DNA from 3 places in the Streptomyces sp. NBC_00996 genome. Region 3 is predicted to be linked to each of the others. Evidence: riboswitches for the same ligand, from Rfam matches in the RefSeq annotation. Region 3 holds a riboswitch; each other region holds the start of a gene.

Region 1 (3,272 bases), 2.3 Mb from region 3:
CCAGCGGGTACGCGGAGACGAGCTCCTCGTAGTACTCGGTCATCTCGGCGGCCGAGCGGGACTTGCCCTCGAACTCGTACTTGCCGTCCTTGTAGAACTCGGACGCGGCGACGTCGAGCGCGAGCGCGATCTGCTCACCGGGTACGTAACCGGCCTGCTTGATGGCCTCGAGGATGAGGTCGAGCGCGGCGCGGTTGGACTCCAGGTTCGGGGCGAAGCCGCCCTCGTCGCCGAGGCCGGTGGACAGGCCCTTGGTCTTCAGCACCTTCTTGAGGGTGTGGTAGACCTCGGCGCCCCAGCGCAGGGCCTCGGAGAAGGACTCCGCGCCGATCGGGGCGATCATGAACTCCTGGATGTCCACGTTGGAGTCGGCGTGCGAGCCGCCGTTCAGGATGTTCATCATCGGAACGGGCAGCAGGTGCGCGTTCGGGCCGCCCAGGTAGCGGAAGAGGGGGAGGTCGCTGGCCTCTGAGGCGGCGTGCGCGACGGCGAGCGAGACGCCGAGGATGGCGTTGGCGCCGAGCGAGCCCTTGTTGTCGGTGGCGTCCAGGTCGAACATCGCCTGGTCGATCAGGCGCTGCTCGGTGGCGTCGTAACCGACGAGCTCCGGGCCGATCTGCTCGATGACGGCGAGGACGGCCTTCTCGACACCCTTGCCCTGGTAGCGGTTGGGGTCACCGTCGCGGAGCTCGATGGCCTCGAAGGCGCCGGTGGAGGCGCCGGACGGGACGGCGGCACGACCCGTGCTGCCGTCGTCGAGGCCGACCTCGACCTCGACCGTGGGGTTGCCTCGGGAGTCCAGGATTTCCCGGGCTACGACGACGTCGATGGACGGCACGAGCATCTCCTTCTGGGATGTGACGCGGGTACGCGGGGCCGCGGGGCCCGTAGTGCACGGAGCCGCGGTCGGCTCCGCGAGATGAGCCTAACCGCCTCGGGGGGATCGGCCAGCCGGTCGACCACCCCTTGGGCAGAACCGAGAGTAAATTGTTTCCGAACGGAACAAAAACCTGCCCCGTACACGAAACCTCGCGCACGAGAGCCAGGCATGAAAGCGCACGAGAGCCAGGCACAAAAAGCCCCGCTCCGGCGCGTACGGGGGAACACGCACCGGAGCGGGGAGCCCGTGGTGACGGGGGGACCCTCACGAGGTCTCCGGTATGGAGGCCTCCTCCATGAGGGAGCTGTTACTCCGCCGGACAATCCGCCGCACGCCCGGCTGAGCGATCAGCCGCGCACTCAAGCGATCAGCCGCGCACTCAGCCGAGGTGGAGCTGCTGACCCGGGTAGATGAAGTCCGCGTCGTCGATGATGTCCTTGTTCAGCTTGAACAGCTGCTGCCAGCCACCCTTGACGTGCTTCTTCTCGGCGATCGAGCTGAGGGTGTCACCCTTGACGACCTTGTACTCGCCTTCACCCTTCTTGACCTTCTTGCCGGTCGGGGTGGTGACGGTCTTGGCGGCGGGGCGCTCGGCCGAACGCGAGGCGGGCTGCTCCGTCGTCCGGGTGGTGGTGCTCTGGGTCGCGCTCTGCGACCTGTTGGACGAGGAGCTGGAGGTGCCGCCGGTGTACGCGGCGCTCGACAGGCCCGTGCCGCAGGTCGGCCAGGCACCCTTGCCCTGCGCGGCGAGGACCTTCTCACCGATGGTGATCTGCTCCGACTTGGAGGCCTGGTTGGCGCCGGCGGCGTAGGCGGTACCGCCGTACGCGGCCCAGGTGGAGGCCGAGAACTGCAGGCCGCCGTAGTAGCCGTTGCCGGTGTTGATGGACCAGTTGCCGCCGGACTCGCACTGGGCGACGGCGTCCCACTCGGAGGCGGTGGCGGCGGAAGCGCTGCCGGCCGCCATCAGCGGGGCGGCGATGGCGACACCGGTGACACCGGCGAGCGTTGCGAGACGGGTGGTCCGATTGAGGACGGCCGGGCGGCGGTGCTTGCCCTTGCTGGAAAACAGCATGGAGAGATCCCCTCACCGACGCCTGCGAGGTGAGCTGTCGGGTTCGGGCGGGTGAGTGCCCGGTCGTACGCCACTGGCGCACGGCTTCACCCCAAGCCGCTCCCGGTCAACTACCGGGCGCGGCGCTTACCTTGGGTCCCCCGCTCCTGCCTACGGCGCTGACGCGTCGACTGTTCCCGTACGGCCGTTGGCAGGATTCGGCGTTGCGACCGTCGGGGCCCGCAGTGGCGAGCGGTCATGACCGTAGACATGCGATCGCCGGAATTTCAAAGACGATCAGGGCTTCTGAGACTCATGTCTCACTCACGCCAAACCGGACATTCCACGGCGAATCATGACGTGAACTCCCGCTACTTTTCGCCCGATTCAGCACCAACTGCAAGCCTCTGACCGGGAAGGATGAGGTCGGGATCGGCGCCGACCGCCTCCTTGTTCCCGGCGTACAACTCGGCCCATCCACCCTTGAGGTCAAGGGAGTCGGCGATGGTCCAGAGACTGTCTCCGGCGCGCACGACGTAGGAGCCGTCGGCGGCGTCACGGGAGGCGTCGGAGCCGCGCGAGGCGTGCCGTCCGGAAGCGCCGTCCTTACGGCCGTCGGTCGCACCCTCGGCCGCGCCCTCGTCGGCGGTGTCGCCACGGTGGCGCCCGGCGCCGGACGTCGCACTGTCGGACCCGGCCGAAGAGTCGTCGTTCTGGCCGGGCTTGTCCGACTCGTCACTCTTGGCCGCTCCCGTATCCGAGCTGTCGGAACCCTGTGAGGTGTCGGACTTCGTGGAGTTCCCGTCCGCACTCGAGGAGGCGTCGGACGAGGAGTCGGAGCCCGAGTCGGACGAGTTGGATGAATCGGACTCAGCAGATGAATTGGACGAGTCGGACGAATCAGAAGAACTCGACGAACTCGACGAGTCGTCCGCCACACCCGTGTCGACCTCGACCGAGCCCGAGTTCTTGCTGAGCCCGGAGAGCGGTCCACAGGTGGGCCAGGCGGTGAGCCCCTGGCCGTCGAGGACCTTCTCGGCGATGGCTATCTGCTGCGAGCGGCTGGCCTGGTCGGCACTGGGGGCGTACTCGAGGCCGCCGTACGACTCCCAGTTCTCCTGGGTCAACTGCAGCCCGCCGTAGTACCCGTTGCCGTCGTTCGCGCTCCAGGCGCCGCCACTCTCGCACTCCGCGACCCGGTCCCAGGTGGTGCCGTCGGCCGCGCTCGCACTGGTGGCGCCGAGCAACGGGATGGCGATGGCCGATCCGGTCACTCCTGCGGCGACGATGAGAGCCGGGGCCTGACGGGGGCGACGATGACGGCCGTTCCCGGAGAGC
Region 2 (3,272 bases), 1.6 Mb from region 3:
ACGGCTGTCCGGCGACCCCATGCCCGCCCCCGGCCTCGGGAGCACCCCGCGGCTCGGCCGCGCGGAACCCGGCCGGCACAGGATCTCGAAGGCGCGCGCCTTCGTCCGGGCGCTTCCCGCACTGCTCATCGTCGGCGGGGCCTTCTACGACTACTTCATGCCGTCCGACTTCACCGCGGCCCCCCTCTTCACGGCCGCGCCGTTGGTGGCCGCGCCCCTCTACTCACTGCGCGGCACGGTGCTCACCGGCCTCGCGGCCATCACCGCGGTGTTCGCGATCCACATCAGGCTCGGCATCGTCCTGGACGTCGACTCGATCACCGAAGTGGTGACGGTGGCGACGGCCGGCGTCCTGGCCGTCGTCATCAACATCCTCGTCCGCCGCAGCGACGCACGGCTCGCCACGGTCCGGGAGATCGCCGAGTCCGCCCAGCGCGCCGTGCTGCCGGAACCCGACGAGCGGATCGGCGGCCTCGAGGTCGCGGCGCGCTACGAGGCCGCGCAGGCGGACGCGTTCATCGGCGGCGACCTGTACGCGGTGCAGGACTCCCCGCACGGCGTACGGCTGGTCGTGGGCGACGTGCGCGGCAAGGGGATGGGCGCGGTGGGCGCCGTCGCCGTCGTCATCGGGGCGTTCCGGGAGGCGGCCGAGCAGGAGGCGACGCTGGAGGCGGTCGCGCAGCGCCTGGAACGGGCGCTGGCGCGCGAGGGCACCCGGCGCGAGGGCCTCGATGCCTTCGAGGGGTTCACCACGGCCGTACTCGCGGAGATCCCGCACGGCGAGGACGTCGTACGGATCGTCAACCGCGGCCATCCGCCGCCGCTGCTGCTGCACGCGGACGGCACGCTCGTCTCACTCGACGCCGAGGATCCCGCGCTGCCGCTCGGCATGGGCGAGTTGGGCACCTGGCCCGACCGGGCGATGCAGGCCAAGTTCCCGCAGGGCGCGACGCTGCTCCTCCACACCGATGGCCTGTCCGAAGCCCGCGACCGGCGCGGGGGCTTCTACGATCCCGCCGCGCGCCTCGCGGGACGCGTCTTCCCCGGGCCGGACGCCCTGCTGGCGGCCCTCGCCGAGGAAGTCCGCAGGCACACAGGAGACGGCACGACGGACGACATGGCGCTGCTTGCCGTGCGGCGTTCTTGGGAGTCGCCTCCACGGCTTCCCGGTGAGTCGTCCGTACGGCGTTCTTGATTGTTGTCACGAGGGGTGATCGGACGGTGCCCCTCCGCATAACAACTGACACACCGTCAACTGAATCGATGTTTATGGAGCGTGGTCAACTCGCCCGATTTGGGCCGGTGGTGACCCCAAAGTCCTGGCCAAAAGCGTTAACGATCAGTCCGAACAGCTTGGAATCCGGTACCCGGGTCTATTAACGTTCGATAACGCAGCGCGGTCGTCCCAGCCGTCACAAGAGGCGGCTCCGTGCGCACGCGCCGAATTCCGCAAGGGAACCGGGGAACCACCAACTTGGGGTGAATCGAGCGTCTTTCACGGTGGAGAAACCGTGGTGGACGCGCGTAGGAGACCTTCCTGCTCCGAACCCGTCAGCTAACCCGGTAGGCGAGAAGGAAGGAAAGGAGCACGCCCACGTGGCGTCCAACCGGCCTGCCCAGCAAACCTCGTTCGCGCCCGACGACACACAGCCCTTCGGCTACGCGTACGGCAACGACGAGGGTCCCTGGGAGGAGTGGAATCCCACTGAGGATTCCGTCCGTCCCGTCCGCGGCCGGCACCGCGTCAGCAAGCAGCGCGGCGGAGGACTCGCGCGCAGCTCCACGGTTCTCGGCGTAGGCGTCATCGCCGCCGTCGGCGCGGGCGGCATGGCCACCGCGGCGCCCGGCAAGTCGCCGGTGTCGATCTCGCTGCCCGACCTGTCGTCGGTCACCGAATCCGCCAAGGCTCTGATATCCGACGGCGGCTCCAGCACGCCGAAGGGCTCCGCCACCCCGCTCACCAGCGCCGGTCTGACCAGCGCCGACTCCGCGCAGGGCACCACCGACGCGGGCGAGGCACTGCGCGCCCGCATCATGCAGCAGGCCGAGTCGCAGCAGGACCAGGTCGACAGCGCGGCCCAGGACGCCGCCGAGACCGCCGCCGCGAAGCAGGCCGTCGCGCTCGCCGCCAAGCAGCAGGACGACGCCGAGGCCAAGGCCGCCGCCGCGAAGAAGCAGGCGGACGAAGCGGCCAAGAAGGCCGCCGAGGCCAAGCGCCTCGCCGAGCTCGCCAAGAGCTACTCGCTGCCCACCTCCTCGTACACGCTGACCTCCCGCTTCGGCGAGGCCGGCTCCATGTGGTCCTCCGGCTACCACACCGGCCTCGACTTCGCCGCACCCACCGGCACGCTGATCAAGGCGATCCACAGCGCGACCGTCACGGAGGCGGGCTGGGCCGGCGCGTACGGCTACCGTACGATCCTCACCCTCGACGACGGTACGGAGCTGTGGTTCTGCCACCAGTCGTCGATCAGCGTCAGCGTGGGCCAGAAGGTCGCCACGGGTGACGTGATCGGGCGCGTGGGCGCGACGGGCAACGTCACCGGGCCGCACCTGCACCTGGAGGTCCACCCCGACGGCGGCGACGCGATCGACCCGATGGCGTGGCTGCGCGGCAAGGGCCTCACCCCCTGACACGTACGTTCTCCTGATCCCCGGTGGTCCTGACCGACAACCCCCCGACGTCAGGGCTGCCGGTCAGGCGTGTGCGCAGTCGTGCGGGGCGTGCGGGTGATCGGGCGGGTAATCGCGTGTGGAATGCACCCATCCGGTACGGGTGTTGAAGTTGAGCATGACTTCTCTGCGCAAGCTTGGTTCCTCCGACCTCGAGGTCTTCCCGCTCTCCCTCGGCGGCAACGTGTTCGGCTGGACCGCCGACGAGGCCCAGTCCTTCTCCGTGCTCGACGCGTACGCGGCCGCCGGCGGCAACTTCCTCGACACGGCCGACTCGTACTCGGCGTGGATCGAGGGCAACAAGGGCGGCGAGTCCGAGACCATCATCGGCAAGTGGCTCAAGGCGCGCGGCAACCGTTCGGATGTCGTGGTCGCCACCAAGGTCAGCCAGCACCCCGAGTTTCCGGGGCTGTCCGGCGCCAACATCAAGGCCGCGGCCGACGCGTCCCTGCGCCGCCTGGGCACCGACTACGTCGACCTCTACTACACGCACTTCGACAAGCCCGAGGTGCCGGTCGAGGAGATCCTCGGCGCGCTCGACGAGCTGGTGAAGGCGGGCAAGGTGCGTCACATCGCCGCGTCCAACATCTCGCCCGAGC
Region 3 (3,272 bases):
CTCCGCGAAGACCCCGTCTGCCTGGCGGTAGCGGACCTCCACAGCTCTGGCCTCAGCCATTGGCTCTCGAACCGAGACGTACGACACCGCCACCCCCGATATACGTAACCGAAGGGACACAGAAGGTGATCCCGGCCGAGACTGCCCATTGGCTGCGGCGTCCCATGCATCCGGGGAGGGCAAGAATGCTGTGAGTGGCCGAGAGTCACTCTACGGAGCGATTCTCAGCGATCTGTCGCAGACGACAAGTTGACGACAGATCGCTGAGAATCTGACAGATCTAAAGCGGCCCTACAACTGCTTACGCCGGGCGCACCACACTGTGGATCGCCGACGTGCCGTCGTAGTAGATCGACTCCTCGCGGACGTACGCTCCCGGCTTGGGCGCGTGGATCATCATCCCGTTGCCGATGTACAGGCCGACGTGGCTGACATCGTCGTAGAAGAAGACGAGGTCACCGGGCTGGGCGTCGGAGAGCGGGACGGTCGTGCCGGCGTTCACCTGGTCGTAGGTGACGCGCGGCAGCGAGACGCCGGCGGCTTTCCAGGCGGCCTGGGTGAAGCCCGAGCAGTCGTACGAGTCCGGGCCGGTCGCCCCCCAGACGTACGGCTTGCCGATCTGCGCGCGGGCGAACGCGAGAGCCTTCGCCGCCTTCGTCGCGTACGAGGAGTCGGTGGTCGTCGAGCTCGACGAGCCGGTCGTGGTGTCCGACGAGCCGGTCGTGGTGCTCGACGACGACTCCTGCTGGGCGGCCGCTTTCTTCGCGGCCTCGGCGGCGGCCTGCTGCTGCGCCAGCTCCGCCGCCTTGCGCGCGGCCTCCTGCTGCTTCTTCTTCTCGATCGCCGCCAGCCGCGCCTTCTCCTCGGCGGTCAGCTTCGAAAGCAGTTCGCGGGCCTCGGTGAGCTTGTGCTGAACGTCTGCCTTGGACGTCTTGAGCGCGGTCTGCGAGCTGGTCAGCGTCTCCAGACTCTTGGCGGCCTCCGTGCGCTTCTTGGTGGTGGCGGCCTGCTCGGTGATGTAGTCGTCGACGGCCGCCTTCTGGCGGGTGGTCAGACGGCTCATCAGCTGGGTCTGGTCGAAGTAGTCCTGCGGGTTGTCGGCAAGCAGGAGGGTCGCGGTGTCAGGGGCGGCGGCCCCGGTGCGGTACTGCGCCGCCGCGAACGAACCGAGCTCCTCACGCGCGGTGTTGAGCTTCTCGGTGCGCTTGGCGACATCGTCGAGGAGGGTGTCGACCTGCTTGCGCTGCTTGGAGGTCTTCTCCTTGGCCGCGTTGTACTTGTCGGTGGCCGTCTCGGCCTGGTGATAGAGGTCGTTGACCTTCTTCTCGACCTCTTCGAGGCTCGGCTTCGGTTCGGCCGAGGGGGCGGCGTTCGCCGTCTGGGAGAGCAGGGCGACGGAGGTGAGAGCCGCCGTCGCGAGGGCGGGGGTCCGTATGCCTGCTACGCGCGTACCCGTAGGACGCCATTTGCGGTGCGACGCCAAGAGAGGCGACTCCTTCCGTCATCCGCCTACCGAGTTAGCTGTCGGGTTCGGGCGGGTGGATCCGGAAGGTTTGCCCTACGGTCCTTGCCCCACAAGGCAGTTGGACCGATTCACCCCAAGGTCGGTTGGGTCCCCGGCTCCGGCTGCCACGGGGGCGCACCGGATTGAGCGGAGGCCGCACGGCCCGGCGTCGTTCGCCGGTGGGTGTCGAGCGGCCTGCCCGGCACGGTAGCCAACGCGTGTGGCTCCTGTGAAGTTTGATGTGCGATATGCCCGATACATTTTTGTGACCTTGACCTTGGGCATCACTCCGCGCAGTCAATCCGGAATGGTCTGTGGTGAGTTGTCCGGAGTGGCGACGTCCGTCTGGTTATCGGCATCGCGGCAGCGGTCGCCGAGGTCTTCCGGGGCGGCGGCTCCGCACCCCCCGACGGCCGCAAGATTCTCGCTGAGGCGCTGAGGCGCTGAGGCGCTGAGGCGCTGAGGCGCTGAGGCGCTGAGGCGCTGAGGCGCTGAGGCGCTGGGGTGTCGAGGCGGTGAGGCGCTGAGGCGGTGAGGTGTCGAGGTCGTGAGGCGGTGAGCGGCGACCTGGTGGCCGTCTCTCCTCAAGGTCTGTACGCCCGGCTCGGTCGATCACCGAAGGTGACGAGGCGATTCCGGAAGGTAGGAAGACCGCGGGCGGCCGCCACTGGAAGATCGTCGGCTCCCGAGACCGTGCCATGAGACCCACCCGATCGAGTTCCGATCCGTGTCACGAGATCCGGTCGAGTTTTCAGGGTGGCGGCGGGGTGTCAGTGCGGCCGCCTAGACTCGGAGAGCGATGAGCAGCCTCTTTGATGACAGCTTCCTGGCGGACCTCAAGCCCTCACGGGCCCACGAGGAAGAACCCCCGCCGCCGCCCGAGGACGATCACGTGCCGGAGCCCGTTCCGGACGATCTGTTCGGCGGGAAGTTCGACGTGCCCCCGGACCGGGACGCGTACTACCGCGACGGCGCCCACCGGCCTGCCGTGGACTCCGCGGCACTACTGGACGGGCTGAACGAGAACCAGCGCGCGGCCGTGGTGCACTCCGGCTCCCCGCTGCTCATCGTGGCCGGCGCGGGCTCCGGCAAGACCCGCGTGCTCACGCACCGGATCGCGTATCTGCTGGCCGAGCGGAATGTCCACCCCGGCCAGATCCTCGCGATCACCTTCACCAACAAGGCCGCGGGCGAGATGAAGGAGCGCGTCGAGCACCTCGTCGGCCCGCGTGCGGGCGCGATGTGGGTGATGACCTTCCACAGCGCGTGTGTGCGGATTCTGCGCCGCGAGAGCAAGAAGCTCGGCTTCACCTCCTCCTTCTCGATCTATGACGCCGCCGACTCCAAGCGTCTGATGGCACTCGTCTGCCGTGATCTCGACCTCGACCCCAAGCGCTTCCCGCCGAAGTCGTTCAGCGCCAAGATCTCGAACCTGAAGAACGAGCTGATCGACGAGGAGGACTTCGCGGCCCAGGCCACCGACGGCTTCGAGAAGACCCTCGCTCAGGCGTACGCGATGTATCAGTCGCGGCTGCGCGAGGCCAACGCGCTCGACTTCGACGACCTGATCATGACGACGGTCAACCTGCTGCGCGCCTTCCCGGACGTCGCCGAGCACTACCGCCGCCGCTTCCGCCACGTCATGGTCGACGAGTATCAGGACACCAACCACGCGCAGTACGCGCTGGTGCGGGAGCTCGTCGGCCCGGCGCGCGGCGCCCGCGCCGAGGACGAACCGTCCCGCGAGGACGACCTCGGCCCTGCCGAG

Evidence for each region. Region 3 has a riboswitch for cyclic di-AMP ahead of OG390_RS31825 (NlpC/P60 family protein). Riboswitches for the same ligand answer to the same signal wherever they lie in the genome.
Region 1: it holds a riboswitch for cyclic di-AMP, as region 3 does, so the genes downstream of both, OG390_RS20955 (transglycosylase family protein) here and OG390_RS31825 (NlpC/P60 family protein) in region 3, are expected to answer to the same signal.
Region 2: it holds a riboswitch for cyclic di-AMP, as region 3 does, so the genes downstream of both, OG390_RS24355 (M23 family metallopeptidase) here and OG390_RS31825 (NlpC/P60 family protein) in region 3, are expected to answer to the same signal.

The regions. Positions count from the first base shown of each region.
Region 1 covers NZ_CP108723.1:4,454,012-4,457,283, forward strand. The annotation lists gene eno (phosphopyruvate hydratase) at 1-844, opposite strand, end outside; gene OG390_RS20955 (transglycosylase family protein) at 1,260-1,955, opposite strand; cyclic di-AMP (ydaO/yuaA leader) riboswitch at 1,960-2,168, opposite strand; gene OG390_RS20960 (transglycosylase family protein) at 2,306-3,272, opposite strand, start outside.
Region 2 covers NZ_CP108723.1:5,176,593-5,179,864, reverse strand. The annotation lists gene OG390_RS24360 (PP2C family protein-serine/threonine phosphatase) at 20-1,195, shown strand; cyclic di-AMP (ydaO/yuaA leader) riboswitch at 1,429-1,585, shown strand; gene OG390_RS24355 (M23 family metallopeptidase) at 1,597-2,634, shown strand; gene OG390_RS24350 (aldo/keto reductase) at 2,792-3,272, shown strand, end outside.
Region 3 covers NZ_CP108723.1:6,763,756-6,767,027, forward strand. The annotation lists gene OG390_RS31820 (TnsA-like heteromeric transposase endonuclease subunit) at 1-42, opposite strand, end outside; gene OG390_RS31825 (NlpC/P60 family protein) at 302-1,483, opposite strand; cyclic di-AMP (ydaO/yuaA leader) riboswitch at 1,491-1,664, opposite strand; gene pcrA (DNA helicase PcrA) at 2,304-3,272, shown strand, end outside.